Regions from separate parts of the Janibacter hoylei PVAS-1 genome, predicted to be linked through region 3. Evidence: riboswitches for the same ligand, from Rfam matches in the RefSeq annotation. Region 3 holds a riboswitch; each other region holds the start of a gene.
The links. Region 3 has a riboswitch for S-adenosylmethionine ahead of CWN80_RS05755 (OsmC family protein). Riboswitches for the same ligand answer to the same signal wherever they lie in the genome.
Positions count from the first base shown of each region.

Region 1: it holds a riboswitch for S-adenosylmethionine, as region 3 does, so the genes downstream of both, CWN80_RS02785 (bifunctional o-acetylhomoserine/o-acetylserine sulfhydrylase) here and CWN80_RS05755 (OsmC family protein) in region 3, are expected to answer to the same signal.
Region 2: it holds a riboswitch for S-adenosylmethionine, as region 3 does, so the genes downstream of both, CWN80_RS01095 (aminotransferase class V-fold PLP-dependent enzyme) here and CWN80_RS05755 (OsmC family protein) in region 3, are expected to answer to the same signal.

Region 1 covers NZ_PIPF01000002.1:101,739-108,944, forward strand. The annotation lists gene CWN80_RS02755 (DUF2510 domain-containing protein) at 1-434, shown strand, start outside; gene CWN80_RS02760 (L-serine ammonia-lyase) at 508-1,881, opposite strand; gene CWN80_RS02765 (hypothetical protein) at 2,040-2,477, shown strand; gene CWN80_RS02770 (carboxyl transferase domain-containing protein) at 2,494-3,978, opposite strand; gene CWN80_RS02775 (hypothetical protein) at 4,021-4,389, shown strand; gene CWN80_RS02780 (hypothetical protein) at 4,376-4,777, shown strand; SAM riboswitch class IV at 4,826-4,938, shown strand; gene CWN80_RS02785 (bifunctional o-acetylhomoserine/o-acetylserine sulfhydrylase) at 4,951-6,267, shown strand; gene CWN80_RS02790 (hypothetical protein) at 6,462-6,764, shown strand; gene CWN80_RS02795 (hypothetical protein) at 6,764-7,206, shown strand, end outside.
Region 2 covers NZ_PIPF01000001.1:215,275-222,480, reverse strand. The annotation lists gene CWN80_RS01115 (dihydrofolate reductase) at 1-396, opposite strand, end outside; gene CWN80_RS01110 (thymidylate synthase) at 393-1,202, opposite strand; gene dapA (4-hydroxy-tetrahydrodipicolinate synthase) at 1,246-2,142, shown strand; gene CWN80_RS01100 (ribonuclease J) at 2,139-3,824, shown strand; gene CWN80_RS01095 (aminotransferase class V-fold PLP-dependent enzyme) at 3,882-5,099, opposite strand; SAM riboswitch class IV at 5,142-5,256, opposite strand; gene CWN80_RS01090 (prepilin peptidase) at 5,331-5,975, opposite strand; gene CWN80_RS01085 (DNA translocase FtsK) at 6,100-7,206, shown strand, end outside.
Region 3 covers NZ_PIPF01000005.1:116,166-123,371, forward strand. The annotation lists gene CWN80_RS05750 (SelB domain-containing protein) at 1-1,341, shown strand, start outside; gene CWN80_RS05755 (OsmC family protein) at 1,363-1,830, opposite strand; SAM riboswitch class IV at 1,863-1,977, opposite strand; gene yczE (membrane protein YczE) at 2,016-2,702, opposite strand; gene ppk2 (polyphosphate kinase 2) at 2,929-3,819, opposite strand; gene CWN80_RS05770 (protein adenylyltransferase SelO) at 4,004-5,464, shown strand; gene ybaK (Cys-tRNA(Pro) deacylase) at 5,477-5,983, shown strand; gene CWN80_RS05780 (DUF952 domain-containing protein) at 5,999-6,331, opposite strand; gene CWN80_RS05785 (NAD-dependent succinate-semialdehyde dehydrogenase) at 6,357-7,206, opposite strand, start outside.

The DNA.
Region 1 (7,206 bases), on a different contig from region 3:
GCATCAAGGGCCTGGACTTCAACGACAAGAACTCCGAGTACATCCTCACGTCGAGCGACGCGGCCAAGGGCACGGTGGCGTACAACCTCACCGGCTACAACACGAGCACGACGAAGATCGAGATGGACACCAAGGGCTCGTGGACCGTGAAGTTCACGAAGATCGACAAGGCCCCGACCTTCGGCTCGACCGAGAAGGGTGACGGCTCCAAGGTCTTCAAGTGGGACGGCAAGAAGTCCGACATCGCGGTCAAGTACACGCAGCCGAAGGACTCCTTCATCGGCAACATCAAGGTCGAGGCCGTCGGTGCCTCCGACTACCCGGACCGCCTGATCAGCGAGTACGACAGCTACGACGGCACCACCACGGTCCAGGAGGGCACGAAGTACATCGTCGTCCAGGCCGCGGGTGACTGGGAGATCAAGAAGAAGTAAGGTCCCCCGCCGCACGCACGAAGGCGCCGCTCCCGATGGGGGCGGCGCCTTCGTCGTGTCGAAGGGGGAGGCCTCAGCACTCGATGACGTTGACGGCCAGACCGCCGCGAGCGGTCTCCTTGTACTTGACCTTCATGTCCCGACCGGTCTCGCGCATCGTCTTGACGACCTTGTCGAGCGAGACGACGTGCGAGCCGTCGCCGCGCAGCGCGGTGCGGGCCGCGGTGATCGCCTTGACCGAGGCGACGGCATTGCGCTCGATGCACGGGATCTGCACGAGCCCGCCCACGGGGTCGCAGGTCAGGCCGAGGTTGTGCTCCATGCCGATCTCCGCGGCATTTTCGACCTGGGCGGGGGAGCCGCCAAGCACCGCGGCCATCGCGCCGGCCGCCATCGAGCAGGCCGAGCCGACCTCGCCCTGGCAGCCGACCTCGGCGCCCGAGATCGAGGCATTTTCCTTGTAGATGACGCCGATCGCCGCCGCGGTGAGCAGGAAGCGGCAGATGCCGTCCTCGTCCGCGCCCGGCACGAAGTCGACGTAGTAGCGCAGCACGGCCGGGATGATGCCGGCCGCTCCGTTGGTCGGTGCGGTGACGACCCGGCCGCCAGCGGCATTTTCCTCGTTGACGGCCAGGGCGTAGAGGCACAGCCAGTCCATGCCGCGCAGCGGGTCGCTGCTGCTGCCCTCGGCCCGCAGCCGCTGGTGGAGCTGGGGCGCGCGCCGGCGCACCTTGAGGCCGCCGGGCAGGACCCCTTCGGTGCGGGTGCCGTTGTCGATGCACTCCTGCATGACCGACCAGATGTGCAGCAGCTCCTGGCGCACCTCGTCCTCGGTGCGCCACGACAGCTCGTTGTCGAGCATGACCTGGGCGATCGACAGGCCGGTCTCCCGGCAGATGGCGAGCAGCTGGTCGCCGGTGGTGAAGGGGTGGGCGACGGGCGTCGTGTCGGCGACGATCTTCGTCGAGCCCGAGGCGTCCTCGCCGACGACGAAGCCGCCGCCGACGGAGTAGTAGGTGTGCGCGCTGATCGGCTCCTGCGCGTCGCCCCACGCCGTGAAGGTCATGCCGTTGGGGTGCAGGGGCAGCGCCTTGCGCCGGTGCAGCACGAGGTCGTCGTCCTCATGGAAGTCGATCTCGTGCTCGCCGAGCAGGCTCACCCGGTGCGAGGAGCGGATCTGCTGCAGCCGACCGGCCACCGAGCGGGGGTCGCAGACCTCCGGGCGCTCACCGGACAGGCCGAGCAGGACCGCGGTGTTGGAGCCGTGCCCGTGACCGGTCGCTCCGAGCGAACCGAAGAGCTCGGCCTTGACCCGACGCACCTGCGGCAGGACCCCTTCGTCACGCAGACCCTCGACGAACATCACGGCGGCCCGCATCGGGCCGACGGTGTGGGAGCTCGACGGGCCGATGCCGATCGAAAACAGGTCGAAGACGCTCAGTGCCACGGGTGGCTCTCCTGGGGTGCTCGTGGGTGGGGCACGGACGGCTCGACGCGGGTGGTGGGGCGCCGTGCCGTGGCTCACACTACCCACCGCGTCGACTGCGCCGGGCCGCTGTGGAAAACCTCGCGGCGGGCTGCGCCGACCCGGCCACACTGCAGGGCATGAGCTTCGACGACCTGCCCCGTGACTGGCCCACCCGACCCCTGACCGACCCGACGATCGCCCGCGACGTCGTCGATCTCGTCGTGCGCGAGAGCGACCGCGAGAGTGGCTCGCTGACGATCGTGCTGTGCGACGAGACCTGCCGCATGATCCAGCCGATCACGATCGGCGAGCTCGGCGGTACCGACCTGCCACCGAGCGAGCGGCGCCGCCCCTTCGACCTCGTCGTCGGTGGCCTCGTCGAGCGTCTCGGCGGCCTCGTCGTCGCGATCGGCCGGCCCCACGGCCTCGAGCCCGACGACGAGGCACGGGCCTGGCACGAGGCGGCGATCGCCTCCTGCCGCGAGCTCGACGTGCCACTGCTCGCGACCTACCTGGCGACCGATCGCGCCGTCGTCGAGATGCCGGTGTGGGACGGGCTGGCGATCGCCGGCTGACCGCCCGACCCCCGCCTCACTCGTTCGCGGACCGAGCGAGCAGTTCGTCGACCTGGGCGACCACCTCCGCGCCGATCGCCCGGGCGAAGCCCTCCGGGTCCTCGTGGGCCGCGGGGGACTCCTCGACGATGACGTCGACGAGCCCGTCCTCGCGCATGTGTCGGGCGCCGACCCGCTGGCGGGCGGCGAGCAGAGCGGCGTGCTCGGTGTCCTTGAAGACGATGGCACTCGCCCCCTCCGGCGGCAGCGGCGACAGCCAGGCATTGCCGGCGGCGACGACCCGCTGCGCGGGCAGCAGCGCCAGCGCGCCCCCGCCGGTGCCCTCGCCGAGGAGCACGGACACGCTCGGTACGTCGAGCGCCGTCATGTCGGCGATGCACCGGGCGATCTCCCCGGCGAGCGCGCCCTCCTCCGCCCGGGGGGAGAGGTCGGCGCCGGGGGTGTCGATGACCGTCACGAGGGGCAGGCCGAGCTCGCGGGCCATCCGCATGCCGCGACGTGCCTCACGCAGCGCGGCCGGTCCCATCGACTCGGCGACCTGGTAGCGGCGGTCCTGGCCGACGAGCACGCACGGCCGCGAGCCGAAGGAGGCCAGGGCGAGCATGACCCCCTTGTCCGACTCGCCGTAGCCCGTGCCGTTGAGCGGGATGACGTCGTCGGCGGCGTGCCGCAGCAGCTCCCGCACACCGGGGCGGTCCCCCCTTCGGGTCGTCTCGATGGCCCCCCAGACCGCGGCGACCTCCTCCTCGTCCGGCTCCGGCCGCGAGACGAAGGGAGCGATCCGCCACGCCGGGTGCTCGGTCGGGTCGGCGTGCCGATGGGTCGTCGCCGACAGCATCGTCAGGGCGCGCGCCGCGATGCCGGCCAGCTCCTCGAGCGGGACGACGGCGTCGACGATGCCCTTGTCGACGAGGTTTTCGGCGACTTGGACGCCCTCCGGGAAGGGGACGCCGTTGACCGTCTCGTAGACGACCGGGCCGAGGAAGCCGATGAGCGCCCCGGGCTCGGCGATCGTCATGTGCGCCAGCGACCCCCACGAGGCGAAGACGCCGCCGGTCGTCGGGTGCCGCAGGTAGGCGAGGTAGGGCAGGCCGGCCGCCTTGTGCGCCACGACCGCGGCCGAGATGTCGACCATCGTCATGAAGGCCGGGGTGCCCTCCTGCATCCGCGTACCACCGCTGGCGGTCGCCGCGATGAGCGGCAGCCGCTCGGTCGTCGCACGCCGGACCGCCGAGACGATCCGGCCCGCGGCCGCCCGTCCGATCGACCCGCCGAGGAAGCGGAACTCGCCGACGATGAGGGCGACGTCGTGACCCTGGATCCGGGCCCGTCCGGTGAGGATCGACTCGTCGGTGCCGGCGCGCTCGGCCGCGGCCGCCATCGCCGACCGGTAGGTGTCGTCGAGGCCGGAGGTGTCGATCGGCTCGTCCCACGTGACGAAGCTGTCCGGGTCGACGACCGCGTCGATGAGCTGCTGGGCACCAGGGCGCTGGGGACTCATGGCAGTGATGGTGCCACCCACGAGGGTGGGTAACCTTGCCCGGTGCTTGTGCCCCTGACCACTGCCGTGATGGTCGCCGTCGCCGCCCTCGGGCTCGTGGCCCTGATCTACCTCGCGCTCGACCGCCCCGTCGACGACGGGCTCCTGCTCGTCGCGGCGCTCGTCGAGCTGGGTCTGCTCGTGCTCGCCGTGACGACGGCGGTCGTCCACGGCCGCGTCACCGGGACGGGGGAGGGCGCGACGATGCTCGCCTACGCCCTGACCCTCCCGATCATCCCGCCGGTCGTCGTCTTCATCGCCCTCAAGGAAAAGACCCGCTGGGCCATGGGCGTCGTCATCGCCGGTGCCTTCACCGTCGGGGTCATGACCTACCGCATCCTCCAGATCTGGCAGACCAGTGGCCCCGCCTGAGGTCAGCACCGGCACCGGGCCCGGCCGGGTCGTCGTCGCCGTCTACGGAGTGCTCGCGCTCGCCGCGACCGGGCGCTCGATCCTGCAGATCACCCAGTACTTCGACCGGGCCCCGCTCGCCTACGTGCTGTCGGCGTGCGCCGCCCTCATCTACGTCGTCGCGACCATCGCCCTGGCGAAGGGGGGACCCTCCGGTGCCCGCGTGGCCACCGGCGCGATCCTCGTCGAAGCCGTCGGCGTCGTCACCGTCGGGACCCTGTCCTTCGTGCGGCCCGAGCTCTTCCCCGACAAGACCGTCTGGTCCCACTACGGGTCCGGCTACGGCTACCTGCCGCTCGTCCTCCCCTTCGTCGGGCTGTGGTGGCTCCACCGGGTGCGCGCCCGCTAGGTGAGACGGAGGCTGGTGCGCGCCAGCCCTTTTCCTATCATCGCAGCAGGTCTTGAGCGCCAGCGCGAAGCCCCGGCTCGCTGGCCGGCAACCCTCCTCCGCGGTGGGGTGCCCCGGGAGACGACCTGGTCCGCGACGTCCGTCGCGGTCAAGCGCGCACTCAAGGAGCAGACATGTCCGACCCCTCCATCTGGAGCTTCGAGACCCAGCAGATCCACGCCGGCCAGGCGCCCGACCCGACGACTGGTTCGCGGGCGCTGCCGATCCACGCGACGACCTCCTACGCCTTCAAGGACACCGAGCAGGCGGCGAACCTCTTCGCGCTCAAGGAATTCGGCAACATCTACACGCGCATCATGAACCCCACCCAGGACGCGGTGGAGCAGAAGATCGCCGCCCTCGAGGGTGGCGTCGGCGCGCTGCTCACGGCGTCGGGCATGTCCGCGACGCACCTCGCCCTGGTCAACATCGCCGAGGCGGGTGACCACATCGTCGCCAGCGCCGCGCTCTACGGCGGCACGATCAACCTGCTGAAGTTCACCCTGCCGAAGTTCGGCATCGAGGTCTCCTTCGTCGAGGACCCGAGCGACCTCGAGCAGTGGCGCGCGGCGGTCAAGCCCAACACCAAGGCCTTCTTCGGCGAGACGATCGGCAACCCCAAGCCGGTCGTGCTCGACATCGCCGGCATCGCCGAGGTCGCCCACGAGGCCGGGGTGCCGCTCGTCGTCGACAACACGATCGCCACGCCTTACGTGCTGCGCCCCCTCGAGCACGGTGCGGACGTCGTCGTCCACTCGGCGACGAAGTACCTCGGCGGCCACGGCACCGCGATCGCCGGCGTCATCGTCGACGGCGGGGCCTTCGACTACGCGGCCGACCCGGAGAAGTTCCCCAACTACAACCAGCCCGACCCGAGCTACCACGGGCTGCGCTTCGGCCCCGACCTCGGCGTCAACGGCGCGCTCGGGGCCAACCTGTCCTTCATCCTCAAGGCACGCGTGCAGCTGCTGCGCGACATCGGCCCGGCGATCTCGCCCTTCAACGCCTTCCTCATCGGGCAGGGCATCGAGACGCTCAGCCTGCGCATCGAGCGGCACCTCGACAACACCCGCAAGGTCGTCGACTTCCTCTCCGGCCACGCGCAGGTCGAGGCGGTCAACTGGGCGTCCATCGAGGGCTCGGCGAGCTTCGAGCAGGCGCAGCGCTACACGCCGAAGGGGGCCGGTGCCGTCATCTCCTTCGAGATCGCCGGCGGCCTCGAGGCAGGCAAGAAGTTTGTCGAGGGGCTCACCCTGCACAGCCACCTGGCCAACATCGGTGACGTGCGCTCGCTCGTCATCCACCCGGCCTCGACGACCCACTCGCAGGGTCCGGAGGAGGACCGGCTCGCCGCCGGCGTCACCCCCGGCCTCGTCCGTCTGGCGGTCGGTCTCGAGAGCATCGAGGACATCGTCGCCGACCTCGAGCAGGGCTTCGCCGCCGCGAAGTGATCTTCGGTCCCTGAGGAGGCGAGGAACCTCGGTCCCTGAGGAGGCGAGGAACCTCGGTCCCTGAGGAGGCGAGGAACCTCGGTCCCTGAGGAGGTGAGGAACGAGCCGTCTCGAAGGGCCATCTCGAAGGGCGCACCGAGGGGCCTGTGGAGAACTCCACGGGCCCCTCGGCGTTTTTTCCTAGCGTGTGGGGCATGGGCGGACAACGCATCTCCATCGACAGCGAGGGCATCGCGGGGCTGGGTCGACAACTGACGGCGATCGCCGACTACCTCGAAGAGAAGGCGGCCAAGGCCAACAACGAGGCGGTCGAGACCTTCGGCTTCCCGAGCTGGACCGGCACCCAGGCCTACGAGGCGGCCATCGGTGACTACGAGCGCCGGCGCAAGCAGGCCTGCACGCAGCTGCGTGCGCTCGCGCGCCTCGCCCAGGACGCCGGGTCCTGGTACGTCGAGACCGAGGACCTCGTCGACGAGCGCAACCGGGGGGTCCTCTGATGGCGCTCGAGGACCCGGGGACGATCGAGGAGGGCGACCCCGCCGTCATCCGCGCCGAGGCCGACGAGCTCAAGACCGTAGCGGCCAACATCCACACCGTCGTCAACCTGCTGCGCACCGTCTCGACGAAGGGGGTGTGGGACTCGTGCTCGGGGACGATGTTCGAGCGGGAGGTCGGCACGACGCCGAGCGACCTCGTCGCCACCGCCAACCGGCTGAGCGGTGCCGAGCGGATCATCCGCCCCTACGCCGACCGGCTCGAGGAGAGCCAGGCGACCCTCAAGCGGCTCCGGGGGCGCTACGACACCAACACCGCCACCGCGCAGGCCCGCAAGGAGCGCCTGGCGACGATGACGCCGGAGGACCCGGAGTACGTGACGGTCGAGCGGGAGTACCGGGCCGCCGCCAACTCGCGGGAGATGAACCGGCGCGGCTTCGCCCG
Region 2 (7,206 bases), on a different contig from region 3:
CGCGAGCGGCCACCACCGCAGGTCGGCCGCCTTGTCCGGCTCGCGCAGCGTCGGCTCGCCCGACCAGGCGGTGACGTGGAAGAAGAAGTCGGCGCGCTGCTCGCGCACCCCGGCGAGCGTCGAGCGCTGCACCGTCGTCAGGGGAGTCGCCTCGAGGACCCGCACGCCCAGCTCCTCGTCGACCTCGCGCGCCAGGGCCTGGCTCGGGGCGCTGGCGTCCTCGACGTGGCCGGCGGCCCCGCAGGCCCACCACCCGTCCATGAATCCGGTGCCGCGACGCAGCTGGAGCAGCACCTCGGTCCCGCCGTCGCCCTCCCGGGTCATCACGGCGTAGGCGGCGGCGAGCAGGGGCACCCGGCCGCGCAGCTCCTCGGGGACGGGGCGGGGCAGGCTCATACGGCGATCGGCGCCTTGATCGAGGGCGCGGCCTCGTAGCCGACGAGGGTGAAGTCCTCGAGCTCGTAGGCGTCGATCGAGTCGCGGGGCGCGATCTCCATCCGCGGCAACGGACCGGGGGTGCGGGTCAGCTGCAGGTCCGTCTGCTCGAGGTGGTTGAGGTAGAGGTGCGCGTCACCGAGGGTGTGGACGAACTCGCCCGGCTCCATGTCCACCTGCTGCGCGACCATCATCGTCAGCAGCGCGTACGAGGCGATGTTGAAGGGCACGCCGAGGAAGATGTCGGCGCTGCGCTGGTAGAGCTGGCACGACAGGCGGGGGCGGCCCCCTTCGCTCGCCGGGGTGACGTAGAACTGGAACATCGTGTGGCAGGGCGGCAGCGCCATCTCGCCGACCTCGGCGACATTCCACGCGGAGACGATGTGCCGCCGGCTGTCGGGGTTGGTCCGCAGCCCCTCGATGACCTGCGCGATCTGGTCGACGGTCGACCCGTCGGGCGTCGGCCAGGAGCGCCACTGGTGCCCGTAGACCGGCCCGAGGTCACCCTGCTCGTCGGCCCACTCGTCCCAGATGCTGATGCCGCGCTCCTGCAGCCACCGCACGTTGGTGTCGCCGCGCAGGAACCACAGCAGCTCACCGATGATCGAGCGCAGGTGCAGCTTCTTCGTCGTGAGCACGGGGAAACCCTCCGACAGGTCGAAACGCATCTGGTGGCCGAAGACGCTCCGGGTGCCCGTGCCGGTCCGGTCGGACTTGACGACCCCGTGGTCGCGGACGTGCTCGAGGAGGTCGAGGTACTGGCGCATGGCGCCACGATAGACGCCGCCACCGACGGCTACGCTGAGCCGCATGACGACTTCCCCCTTCGGACGGGTGATCACCGCGATGGTGACCCCCATGACCCCTGACGGCGCGGTGGACACGAAGGGCGTGGCCGCCGTCGTCGAGCACCTCGTCGCCACCGGACACGACGGTGTCGTCGTCAACGGCACCACCGGCGAGTCGCCGACCCTCAGCTCCGCCGAGAGCATCGCGATGGTCGAGACGGTCAAGGAGGCGGCCGGTGACCGGCTCGCCGTCACCGCGGGGGTCGGCTCCAACAACACCGCCCACGCCATCGAGATGGCTGGCCAGGCCACCGCGGCCGGCGCCGACGGCCTGCTCGTCGTCTCCCCGTACTACAACAAGCCCACCCAGCCGGGCCTGCTCGCGCACACCCGCGCCATCGCCGACGCCGCCGAGCTGCCGGTCATGCTCTACGACATCCCGGGGCGCACCGCGACCCCCTTCGCCGTCGAGACGCTCGTCGCGCTCGCCGACCACGAGCGGATCGTCGCGGTCAAGGATGCGAAGGGGGACCTCTGGGCCGCCTCGCAGGTCATGGCCGCGACCGACCTGCTCTGGTACTCCGGTGCCGACGAGCACAACCTCGCGCACCTCGCGCAGGGCGCCCACGGCGTCGTCTCCGTCGTCGGGCACGTCGCCGGCCGTGAGTACCGCGCGATGATCGAGGCCGTCGACGCCGGCGACCTCGCGACCGCCCGCGAGATCCACCACCGCCTCATCCCCGTCACCAATGCCCTGATGTCGACCTCGCAGGGCGCGATCATGGCCAAGGCCGCCCTCGTCGAGCTCGGTGTCATCGAGCACGCCGCCGTGCGCCTGCCCTACGTCGAGGGGCCGGCCGAGCACCTCGAGGTGCTGCGCGCCGGCCTGACCGCCTCCCGGATCGGAGCCACCGCATGAGCCACCCGCACCCCGACCTCGAGCTGCCGCCGCCGCTGGCGAAGGGGGCGCTGCGCGTCATCCCGCTCGGGGGCCTCGGCGAGGTCGGCCGCAACATGGCGGTCATCGAGCACGACGGCCAGCTGCTCATCATCGACTGCGGTGTCCTCTTCCCCGAGGACCACCAGCCGGGCGTCGACCTGATCCTCCCGGACTTCGACTACATCCTCGACCGGCTCGACGACGTCCAGGCGATCGTCCTCACTCACGGCCACGAGGACCACATCGGCGCCGTGCCCTACCTGCTCAAGCACAAGCCGGACATCCCGCTCGTCGGCTCGATGCTCACGCTGGCCCTCGTCGAGGCCAAGCTCAAGGAGCACCGGATCAAGCCCTACACGCTCGGCGTGCGCGAGGGCGGGCGCGAGTCCTTCGGCGTCTTCGACTGCGAGTTCATCGCCGTCAACCACTCGATCCCCGACGCGCTGGCGGTCTTCGTGCGCACCGAGGGCGGCACGCTGCTGCACACGGGCGACTTCAAGATGGACCAGCTCCCGCTCGACCGGCGCCTCACGGACCTGCGGGCCTTCGCCCGGGTCGGCGAGGAGGGGGTCGACCTCTTCCTCACCGACTCGACCAATGCCGAGGTCCCGGGCTTCACGACGCCCGAGCGGGAGATCGGCCCGGCGATCGACACCGTCTTCCGCAAGGCGCGCCGGCGGATCATCGTCGCCTGCTTCTCCAGCCACGTGCACCGTGTCCAGCAGGTGCTCGACGCGGCCGAGCGCAATGGCCGCAAGGTCGCGATGGTCGGGCGCTCGATGGTGCGCAACATGCGCATCGCCGCCGACCTGGGCTACCTGCACGTCCCCGACGGGGTGCTCGTCGACGTCAAGAAGCTCGACAACTACCCCGACGACGAGGTCGTGCTCATCTGCACCGGCAGCCAGGGCGAGCCGATGGCCGCCCTGTCGCGCATGGCCAACCGCGACCACCGGATCGACGTCGGTGACGGCGACACCGTGCTGCTCGCCTCGAGCCTGATCCCCGGCAACGAAAACGCCGTCTACCGGGTCATCAACGGTCTGATGCGGCTCGGCGCCGACGTCGTGCACAAGGGCAATGCCAAGGTGCACGTCTCCGGGCACGCGAGCGCCGGCGAGCTGCTCTACTGCTACAACATCGTCAAGCCGCGCAATGTCATGCCGGTCCACGGCGAGTGGCGCCACCTCGTCGCCAACGCCGACCTGGCCATCGCGACGGGCGTCGACCCCGACCACGTCGTGCTCGCCGAGGACGGCGTGGTCATCGACCTCATCGACGGTCGCGCCCGCATCGCCGGCGCCATGCCCTGCGGCTACGTCTACGTCGACGGCTCGAGCGTCGGGGGCGCCACGGAGGAGCTGCTCAAGGACCGCCGCATCCTGCGCGACGAGGGCTTCATCTCCGTCATGGTCGTCGTCGACTCCTCGAGCGGCAAGGTCGTCGCCGGCCCGGAGATCACCGCCCGCGGCTTCGCCGAGGACGACGAGATCTTCACCCAGGTCAAGCCCAAGATCGTCGCGGCCCTCGACGAGGCCGCCCGCAAGGGCACGACCGATACCCACCAGCTGCAGCAGGTCGTGCGCCGCGCGGTCGGTGGCTGGGTCGGCGGCAAGATCCGTCGCCGCCCGATGATCATCCCGGTGGTCGTCGAGGCCTGAGACCGCCCGGGGGCGAAGGGGGCCTGCCGGGTCCCCCTTCGCCCTACCCGAGGAGGGTCAGAGCGAGCGCAGCGCCGCCAGCAGGCGGTCGATGTGCTCGGGCGTCGTGCCGAGGCCGGCACTGATCCGCACGGCGGTGTCGTGCTCGGTCTCGGAGAGCAGGTCGTCGACGAGCAGGTGGGCGCAGAACTTGCCGTCGCGCACCCCGATGCCGTGGTCGTCGCCGAGGACGCGGGCGACCTCGGCGCTGTCGTGGCCGTCGACGGTGATCGTCGCCACCGGGGCCCCGTCACCCCCGCCGAAGAGGGTGTGCACGCGCACGCCCTCGATCTCGGCGAGGCCGGCGAGCAGCCGGATGCGCAGGGCCTGCTCGTGGTCGCGGATCGCCCGCTCGTGCTCGCTGACGATCTCGCAGGCGGTGGCGAGCGCGACCGCGCCGAGCACGTTGGGGGAGCCGGCCTCGTGGCGGGCCGGGCCGTGCGTCCACTCGGTCGTGTCGAGATCCACGCGGGCGGTGGCGCCGCCGCCGGCGAGGTAGGGCTCGGCGGCGTCGAGCCAGTCGCTGCGCCCGACGAGGACGCCGGCGCCGAAGGGGGCGTAGATCTTGTGACCGCTGAAGGCGATCCAGTCCGCGCCGATCGCCTCGATGTCGACCCGGCGGTGCGGGACGACCTGCGCGGCATCGAGCGCGAAGCGGGCGTCGTGCTCGTGGGCGAGAGCCGCGAGCCGCTCGACCGGCCAGTGCTCGCCCGTGACGTTGGAGGCACCGGTGGCGACGACGAGCCGGTGCTCGGCGGGGTGGTTGCGCAGCGCCTGCTCGAGCAGGTCGAGCGCCTCGTCGTGGCTGTGCGGCACGGGCAGGCGCAGGGCGCGGGGCCAGGGCAGGAGCGCGGCGTGGTGCTCGGAGCCGAAGACGAAGACGAGCGTGTCCTCGGGCAGGGCGCGGGCCAGCAGGTTGAAGGAGTCGGTCGTGTTGCGGGTGAAGACGACCTGGTCGTCCTCGCGGGCCCCGACGAAGGTCGCGACGGTCTCGCGGGCCTGCTCGTAGCGCGAGCTGGTCACCCGCGAGGCGAAGCCGGCGCCTCGGTGCACGGAGGAGTAGGTGACGGCGGCTGCGGCCACCTCCTGGGCGACGGCCGCGAAGGCCGGCGTCGTCGCCCCGTGGTCGAGGTGCGCGTACTCGACGGTCGAGCCGTCGGCGTCGCGGTAGGTCAGGCCCTCGCTGACGAGCGCGGGCAGGGCAGTGGAGGTGCGGTGGAGGTCGGACACGGTCATGGGAGTGCTCCTGATCCGTCAGGGACCCGGGCGGTGACCTCGAGTCCGCGCTTGCCGGGCGACACTGCGTCGCCGGCCAGGTCGTCACCCGGAGCACCCCACCGCGGACGAGGGTTGCCGACCAGCTAGCCGGGGCTTGTCGCTGGTACTCGTGACCTTGGGTCGAGACCCTAGCCGATGACGGGTGCCGGCTGTCGAGCCACTCCGGGACCCGTCTCGCGACCTGGGACGTCAGGCGAGGGCGAGGGCGAGCACGGCCCCGGCGACGAGGTGGGGGCCGAAGGCGAGCGAGGTCCGTCGGCCCGCCCGGCGCGTGAGGAGCAGCGACAGGGCGACGATGCCGCCGAGCACGAAGCCCAGCCAGATGCCGACGACGAGCTCGCTCCAGCCGAGCCAGGCGAGGGTCGGGGCGATCGACACGAGCAGCTTGGCGTCGCCCAGGCCGATCGAGCGGCCGGGCAGGAGCAGGGAGAGAGCGATCGCGCCGCCGCCGACGAGCAGGGCTGCGGTGCCTGCGCGTGCGAGGGCCGCGAGGTCGCCGGTGGCGAAGGAGGCGACGGTCACGGCCAGGGCGATGGCCGGCGCGAGCGGCACGGTGATCGCATTGGGCAGCCGGTGCACGTCGGCGTCGATCGCGGCGAGCACGAGCCCGGCCAGCGACAGGGAGAGCGGGGCCAGCAGGACGGGCCAGGGTCGGTCGGCGAGCCCCCGCTCGACGGCCACGGCGACGAAGGGGGCGACCGCCGCCACCCACACGTGGCGGGGGAGGGGACCCCCTTCGTCCTCCCGGCGGTAGCCGCCGGTGGCCAGCCAGCGCCAGCCGGCGACCCCGACGACCAGGGCCAGGATCGCGACGACGACGGTGCGGGCTTCCACGGCCGTGACGCTACTCGGTGGGCGACCGGGGCGCGCCGGCTCGTCCACACCCGCCTGCGCGGGGTTGGCCCTGTTGCGCGTGTGACGCGTGTGTCAGGGGTGGCTTTCGCCTAACCTGCGAAGCATGGCCACTCGTCCGTCGACCACCTCGCGCAGCACCAAGGGCGCCTCCACGCGCCCGAAGGGCAGCACCCGCCCCACCGGGCGCAAGGCTCCCGCCAAGAGTGCTGCGAAGGGGAAGACCTCCGCTTCCCGCAAGACCTCCGCGTCGGGCGGGGGCCTCCCGCTGCCCATCGCCGCGGTGCAGAAGACGTGGATGGGGGTCGCCCACGCGACCGGCTCCGGCGTGCGCCGCATCGGGCACAGCGCGAGCCAGATCGAGCCGGAGCACCGTCGTGACGGCTGGGGCTTCCTCGCCCTCGCGCTCGCCCTCGTCGTCGCCGTCCGCGAGTGGTGGGGCCTCACGGGCCTCTTCGGCGACATGGTCCACGCGGTCTTCGCCGGCACCTTCGGTCGGGTCGCCTACGCCCTGCCGATCGTCCTGCTCGTCCTCGGCGTGCGCCTGCTGCGCTCCGAGGGGGACTCCGCCGCCGACGCGCGACTCGGCTTCGGCGCCGTCATGGGCCTCTTCGCCGCCTCCGGCCTGACGCACATCGCCAAGGACATCCCGCAGCCGCCCGACGGTGCCGGCCCGATGCGCGATGCGGGCGGGATCATGGGCTTCCTCGCCTCGGACCCGCTGGCCACCGCGGTCACCGAGTGGCCCGCGACGATCCTGCTCGTCCTCCTCGGCCTCTTCAGCCTGCTCCTGCTCACCGGTACCCCGCTGCACGAGGTGCCGCAGCGGCTGGCCTACATCCGCGCCGCCTTCACCGGCGAGGTGCCCAGCCACGTGACCGCTGCCCCGGAGGCCGCCCACGACGCCCCCAAGGCCGCCGTGAGCCGCGCCCGTCGGCGCCGCGTCATCGACCCCGCCGACGAGGAGCTGTCGGGTGAGCGTGACGGCGACACCGCCTTCGACCAGGCCGCCGTCGTGCAGCCGGTCGGCAAGGGGCGCCGCAAGAAGTCGGCCCCGGTGCCCGAGGCCGACGAGACCGTCGAGACGCCCCAGGCCGAGGCCGGGGGCCCGCGCCCCGGGGAGAAGCGCCCGACGAAGAACCCCGTCGTCGCGCCGATCAAGCCCTCCGACAAGACGGTGCTCGAGCCGCCGCCCACGACCCAGCTGCCGCAG
Region 3 (7,206 bases):
TTTTCGGTATCGGGTGCGGGCACCGTCGTCACGGGCACGCTCGGGGCCGGCACGATCCGCACCGGCGACCGGCTGCTGCTGCTCGACCACGGCTCCACCCGCGAGGTGACGGTCCGCGGGCTGCACAGCCAGGACGAGGCCCGCGACGAGGTCGGGCCGGTGTCACGGACGGCCGTCAACCTGCGCCGCGTCGATCAGGTCGGGCGCACGGCCGCCCTGCTCACCCCTGGGGCCTGGGCGCTCGCCCCGACCGTCGACGTGCGGCTCACCGAGGTGGGTGGCGCGCCTGGCCGGCATTTCCCTAGGGAAATACGGAAGGAGACGCATTTCCCTAGGGAGATGCGACCGGGGACGCATGTCCCTAGGGAAATGCCACAGGGTGCGCACGACCTCGAGGACGGCGCGGGGGTGCCGGAGCAGGCGACGCTGCACGTGGGGTCGATCGACGTGCCGGTGCACGTGCGGCCGCTCGGTGACGACCTCGCCCGGCTGTCGGCGCGCGTAGATCTGCCGTGGCGGGTGGGCGACCGGGCGATCCTGCGCGACCCGGGCAGCCGGCGGCTGTGGGCCGTGCGGGTCCTCGACGTCGACCCGCTCCCGCTGACCCGACGCGGTGCCGCCGCCCGCCGCACCGAGGCCCTGGCCGGAGGTGATCTCGCGACGACCCGTCTGCGCTCCCGGTCGGCAGATCGCGTCGCCACTTTCGAACGACTGGGCCTGCCGGTGCCGAGCACCGCTGTGCGGCAGGGCGACTGGCTGGTCGACTCCCGGGCTTGGGAGTCATGGCGAGCCGAGCTCGTCGAGTCGGTCGCCGCCCACCACGGTGCCGATCGCCTGAGCGCAGGGATGCCCGTCGCCGAGGCCGCCAGGGCACTGCTGCTGCCGGAGCACCTCCCTGCGCCGCTCGGCCCCGAGCTCGTCCGCAGCCTCGTCTCGGGCACCGACCTGACGATCACCGGCGGCCGGGTCCACGATCCGTCCGCGGCCGGCCTCGGTCCCGCGGGGGTGGGGGTCGCGGCGGTCGAAGGGAGGCTGCGGGACTCCCCCTTCGATGCACCGGAACGGGGCGACCTCGACGACCTCGGCCTAGGGCCTGCTGAGCTCGCCGCGGCCGCGCGCCTCGGGCGGCTGCTGCGACTGCCCGACGACGTCGTGCTGCTGCCCGACGGTCCGGCCCGGGCGATGCGGGTGCTGGCGGGGCTGGAGCAGCCCTTCACCCTGAGCGCCGCCCGGCAGGCGCTCGGCACGACCCGCCGGGTGGCCGTGCCGCTGCTCGAGCACCTCGACTCACGTGGCTGGACCCGACGGGTCGACGGATCGCTGCGCGAGGTCGCGCGATAGTAAGTAGCCCCGGCGTGGCCCTCAGGCAGCGGCGGGAGCCACCTCGAGGGACGTCGTGACCGGCACGCCCAGCGTCAGGTTGTCGAGGACGGGGCAGTGCTCGGCGACGGCCTGCTCGAGGCGGCGGTAGTCCGCCTCGCTCGCCGGGCCGGCGACCCGGATTCCTAGCTCGATCCCTTGGAAGCCGGGGCGCACGGTCTCGTCGGTGCCGAAGAACCCGGCGAGGTCGATCGTGCCCTCGAGGTCGACGTCGATGGAGTCGACCGCGATGCCGAGCTTGCCGGCCCAGACCTGGTAGCTGATGACGGTGCACGATGCGAGGGCGGCGAGCAGGTGCTCGATCGGGTTTGCGCCCCGGTCGGCGCCGCCGAGGCTCTCCGGCTCGTCGATGGTGAACTCGTGCTGGCGGGAGGTGATCGCGACCTCGGTCCCGGTGACGAGGCGGCCCTGCACGCTCGAGGTGAGGACGGTCGATGCGGTGGCGGACATGGGTGCTCCTGTGTGGGTCACGGGGCGGCAACGCCCCTCGCTTGGCCCGGTCGGTCGACCGCGCCCAGGTCCTCACCCGGGGCACCCCACCGAAGGGAGGAGGGTTGCCGCCCAGCCAGCCGGGGCTTCGCGCTGGGACTCATGACCTACCCATAACGTGACATGATCCGATCCATAATGTCCAGTTATGTATTGGAGGGTGGGACGGGGCGCCCGAGCTCAACCGTGAAGAGCGGCAGGAAGAGCTGTGCCAGCGGCCCGATGGCCACGGCGTAGAGGATCGTGCCGACCCCGACGGTGCCGCCCAGCAGCCAGCCGACGGCGACCACGGCGACCTCGATGCCGGTGCGCACGCCCCGGATCGAACCACCGGTGATGCGAGCCAGGCCGGTCATCAGACCGTCGCGCGGGCCGGGGCCGAACTGCGACCCGATGTACATGCCCGTCGCGACGCCGTTGAGCACCACGCCGCCGAGCAGCAGGACGACCCGCCAGACCGTGCCGGACGGCTCGTCGAGGATCGACAGCACGAGGTCGGCCGACGGACCGATGAGCAGGGCGTTGCCGATCGTGCCCAGACCGGGCTTCTGCCGCAGGGGGATCCAGCCGAGCAGCACGAGCAGCGAGACGCCGATGACGATCGTGCCGAAGCTCAGCGGGATGTGGTGCGAGACGCCGACGTGCAGCACGTCCCACGGGATCTGCCCCAGGGTCGCGCGCAGGACCATCGCCATGGACGCCCCGTAGAGGAAGAGCCCGGCGAGCAGGAGCGGCAGGCGCACGCCGAGGCGGCCGGCGCGCAGCTGCTCGATCGGGCCGATGTCGGCGAGGGCCCGGCCGTGGGGCAGGCGGGTGGCAGCATCCTTGGTCACGGGGTCACCCTGCACCCGGGCGGCCACGATGTCGACCTTTGCCGGCCCTTCGAGACGGTCGCTGAGCGACCTCCTCAGGGACCACCTTCGAGACGGTCGCTGAGCGACCTCCTCAGGGACCACCTTCGAGACGGTCGCTGAGCGACCTCTTCAGGGACCACCTTCGAGACGGTCGCTGAGCGACCGCCCACGCGGAACGTGGGACCCGCTCAGGGACCGGGTGGCATCAGTCGCCCTCGGTCTTGCGGCCTCGGGAGACGACCTTGCGATCGGGCGTGAAGACGACCTGCGAGTCCTTGCCCTCGTAGTCGAACTGGTTGAGGAAGAAGCGGATCGCGTTGATCCGGCCGCGCTTTTTGTCGTTGGACTTGATGACCGTCCACGGCGCGTGGCGGGTGTCCGTGCGGCGGAACATCTCCTCCTTGGCCTCGGTGTAGGCCTCCCACTTGTCGAGGCTCTCGAGGTCCATCGGGGAGAGCTTCCACCGGCGCACCGGGTCGATCTGGCGGATGGCGAAGCGGGTGCGCTGCTCCTGCTGGGTCACCGAGAACCACAGCTTGGTGACGTGCACCCCGGCGTCGGCGAGCATCCGCTCGATCTTCGGGGCCTGGTCCATGAAGCTCTCGTACTGCTCGTCGCTGCAAAATCCCATGACCCGCTCGACGCCCGCGCGGTTGTACCAGGAGCGGTCGAAGAGGACGATCTCGCCGCTCGTCGGCAGGTGCTGGATGTAGCGCTGGAAGTACCACTGCCCGAGCTCTCGTTCCGAGGGCTTGGTCAGGGCGACGACGCGGGCGCCTCGCGGGTTGAGGTGCTCGGTGAAGCGCTTGATCGTCCCGCCCTTGCCCGCGGCGTCGCGGCCCTCGAAGAGCACGACGAACTTGCGCCCCGTGTCCTGCGCCCAGTACTGGAACTTCAGCAGCTCGATCTGCAGCAGGTACTTCTGGACGTCGTACTCCTCGCGCTCCATGAGCTCGTCGTACGGGTAGTTCTCCCGCCAGGTCTCGACGGCCTTGCCGTCGGGGGCGATGAGCATCGGGTCGTCGCCCTGGTCGTCACGCACGGTGTAGCCCTCGACCGTGAGCCGGTCGATGTACTCGCGGAGGTTCTGCTGCATGGGTCATGGATACCAAGGTCAGGTTGACGGAAGGTGGACACCAGACGACGCGAACCCCGTGGGTCACCGTGCAGGAGGGCATCGTCCACCCGAAGGGGGCAGCCAGCCCGACGACGTCATCACGCAGCGCTCCACTGGGCCGGCCACCTGCTCGACGCGCGTGAGCGTCTGCGATGGTGGGGGCATGAGGTGGCCCTGCGACAACACCTTCGTCCGCGACCTCGGCTGGCTCGGGGTCCGGGTCGACCCGGTCCCCGTGCGCGCCCCCGAGCTGTTGGCGCTCGACGACGGCCTCGCCGTCGAGCTCGGCCTCGACCCGGAGGAGCTGCGCTCCCCAGAGGGGGTGGCCGTCCTCGCGGGCAATGCCATCGCCGACGGCTGCGAGCCGATCGCCCAGGCCTACGCCGGACACCAGTTCGGTCATCTCTCCCCGATGCTCGGCGACGGTCGGGCGCATCTGCTCGGGGAGGTCGTCGACACCCACGGCCGACGCCGCGACATCGCACTCAAGGGGTCCGGGCGCACTCCCTTCTCCCGGGGCGGTGACGGCCGTGCGGCCCTCGGCCCGGTGCTGCGCGAAGTCCTCGTCTCCGAGTTCATGCACGCGGTCGGCGTCCCGACGACGCGCGCCCTGGCCGCCGTCGCGACCGGTGAGCAGGTGTTGCGTGAACGGCCCCTGCCCGGCGCCGTCCTCACCCGGGTCGCGGCCTCGCACCTGCGCATCGGCACGCTCGTGCTCGTCGCGAGCCAGGGCAGCCGCGAGCAGCTCGCTGCCGTCGTCGAGCACGCGCGCGCCCGCCACCACCCCGACGTGCCGCCGCGGGACCCGATGGCGCTGCTGTCCGCGGTCGTCGAGCGACAGGCCGCACTCGTCGCGCAGTGGATGTCCCTCGGCTTCATCCACGGGGTGATGAACACCGACAACATGACCCTCTCCGGCGAGACGATCGACTACGGCCCGTGCGCCTTCCTCGACGCCTACGACCCGGAGACCTTCTTCAGCAGCGTCGACACCGGTGGCCGCTACCGCTACTCCGCGCAGCCGACGATGGCGACGTGGGGTCTGGCGCGGCTCGCCGAGTGCCTCATCCCGCTCGCCGAGGGCGAGGCCGACGACCTCGTGACGCAGGCGCAGGAGCGGCTCGAGGCCTTCACCCCGGCCTACGAGCAGCACCGGCTCGACCTCTTGCGGCGCAAGCTCGGCCTGAGCCGCGCTGTCGCCGAGGACACCGGGCTCGTCGAGGACCTGCTGCAGGTCGCGGCGGCGGAGGCGCTGGACTTCACCGGCCTCTTCCGCGACCTCGCCCGGGTGCTGCGCGAAGAGCCGACGCCGACCCTGGACCGCATCCAGGACCTGCCGCGGTGGCAGATTTGGCAGGACCGGTGGCGGACCCGCCTGCACGGCGAGGGCAAGGACCCCGCGGCCAGCGCCGCGATCATGGATGAGACCAACCCGGTCCACATCCCCCGCAACCACCTCGTCGAGGAGGCTCTCGCCGTGGCGCACACGGGCAACCTCGCCCCCTTCGAGCAGCTGCTGGAGGCGCTACGGTCCCCCTTCGACGAGCGGGAGGAGTGGGGGCGCTACGCCGAGCCGGCCGACCCCGACTTCACCCGCGGCTACATCACCTACTGCGGGACCTAGGACACTGGGCCCATGGGCAAGAAGGCGAAGGGCGGCGCCACCCCGGCCACACGAGCGCTGGCCGCCGCGGGCATCGAGTTCACCGAGCACCCGTACGACCGCGACCCGCGGGCCGAGTCCTACGGGCTCGAGGCCGCAGAGGCGCTCGGGGTCGAGCCCGCTCGGGTCTACAAGACGCTGCTCGCACAGACCGACCTGCCCCGCGACCACGGGCTCGTCGTCGGCATCGTGCCCGTCGACCACCAGCTCGACCTCAAGGCCCTCGCCGCGGCCGTCGGCGCGAAGAAGGCCGGCATGGCCGACCCAGCGCTCGCCGAGAAGACCACCGGCTACGTCGTCGGCGGCATCAGCCCGATCGGCCAGAAGCGCTCTCTGACAACGGTGCTCGACGAGTCAGCCCTCACCCACGACACCGTCTTCGTCAGCGGTGGGCGGCGGGGGCTGGACCTGGAGCTCGCGCCGGGTGACCTCGTCGACGTCACCGGGGCGATCACGGCCGCCATCGCAAAGGGGAGCTGACTCCTCCTTCGTCGGTCAGCGGAGGCGGTCGACCTGGCTGACGCACCCGATCGGCAGGTCACCGCCGTAGACGTGCGGGAAGAGCTCGTCGCCACCGAGGACCGCCGGCTCGTAGCGCACGTCGAGGCCGTGCCCCTCGAGCGAGGCCTCGTCGATCGTCAGGACGAGGAGCGGCTCGGTGACGTCGGCGTAGAAGCGGGCCACCACCCCGTCGCGCTGCTCCGCCGACCCGCTGCAGTGCATGAACCCCTCCTCGGCGATCGTCCGCCCGCGCGTGGACACGGGATAGCTGCCGGCGGACTGCGCCGCCTGCCAGTCGGACTCGAGGGCGATGTGCTGGAGGGTCATGGCTCCCATCCTGCCGCGTCGGACGTCAGACCTTGATGCCGATGTACTTCGTCTCGAGGAACTCGTCGATGCCGGTGAAGCCGCCCTCGCGGCCGACGCCGGACTCCTTGATCCCGCCAAAGGGGGCGGCGGGGTTGGAGACGACGCCCTGGTTGAGGCCGACCATGCCGGCCTCGAGCGCCTCGCTTACCCGCAGACCGCGGTCGAGGCCTTGGGTGAAGACGTAGGAGATCAGGCCCAAGGGGGTGTCGTTGGCCAGCGCGATCGCCTCCTCCTCGGTGTCGAACTCGGTGATCGCCGCGACCGGGCCGAAGATCTCGGCGCTGCCCATCTGCGCCTCCGCGGGCACGCCGGTGAGCACGGTCGCCGGGTAGAAGTAGCCGTCGCGGTCCGCGGGGGCGCCGCCGAGCTGCGCGGTCGCCCCGCGGTCGAGCGCATCGCGGACGAGCTCGTCGACCTTGTTGACCGCCTTCTGGTTGACGAGCGGGCCGACGACGACGCCATCCTCGACACCGCGCCCCATCGGCAGGGCACCCATCCGCTCCCCCAGGCGACGGGCGAACTCCTCGGCGACCGGACGCTGCACGAGGATCCGGTTGGCCGCGGTGCAGGCCTGGCCGATGTTGCGCATCTTCGCCGCCATGGCCCCGTCGACGGCGACGTCGAGGTCGGCGTCGTCGAAGACGAGGAAGGGCGCATTGCCGCCGAGCTCCATCGACGTGCGCATGACGGTCTTCGCGGCGAGCTCGAGCAGGTGCTTGCCGACCGGGGTCGACCCGGTGAAGGAGATCTTGCGCGAGCGCTGGTCGAGGATCATCGGGCGCATGACGTCGTCGCTCTTGCTCGTCGTCACGACGTTGACCACACCCGTCGGC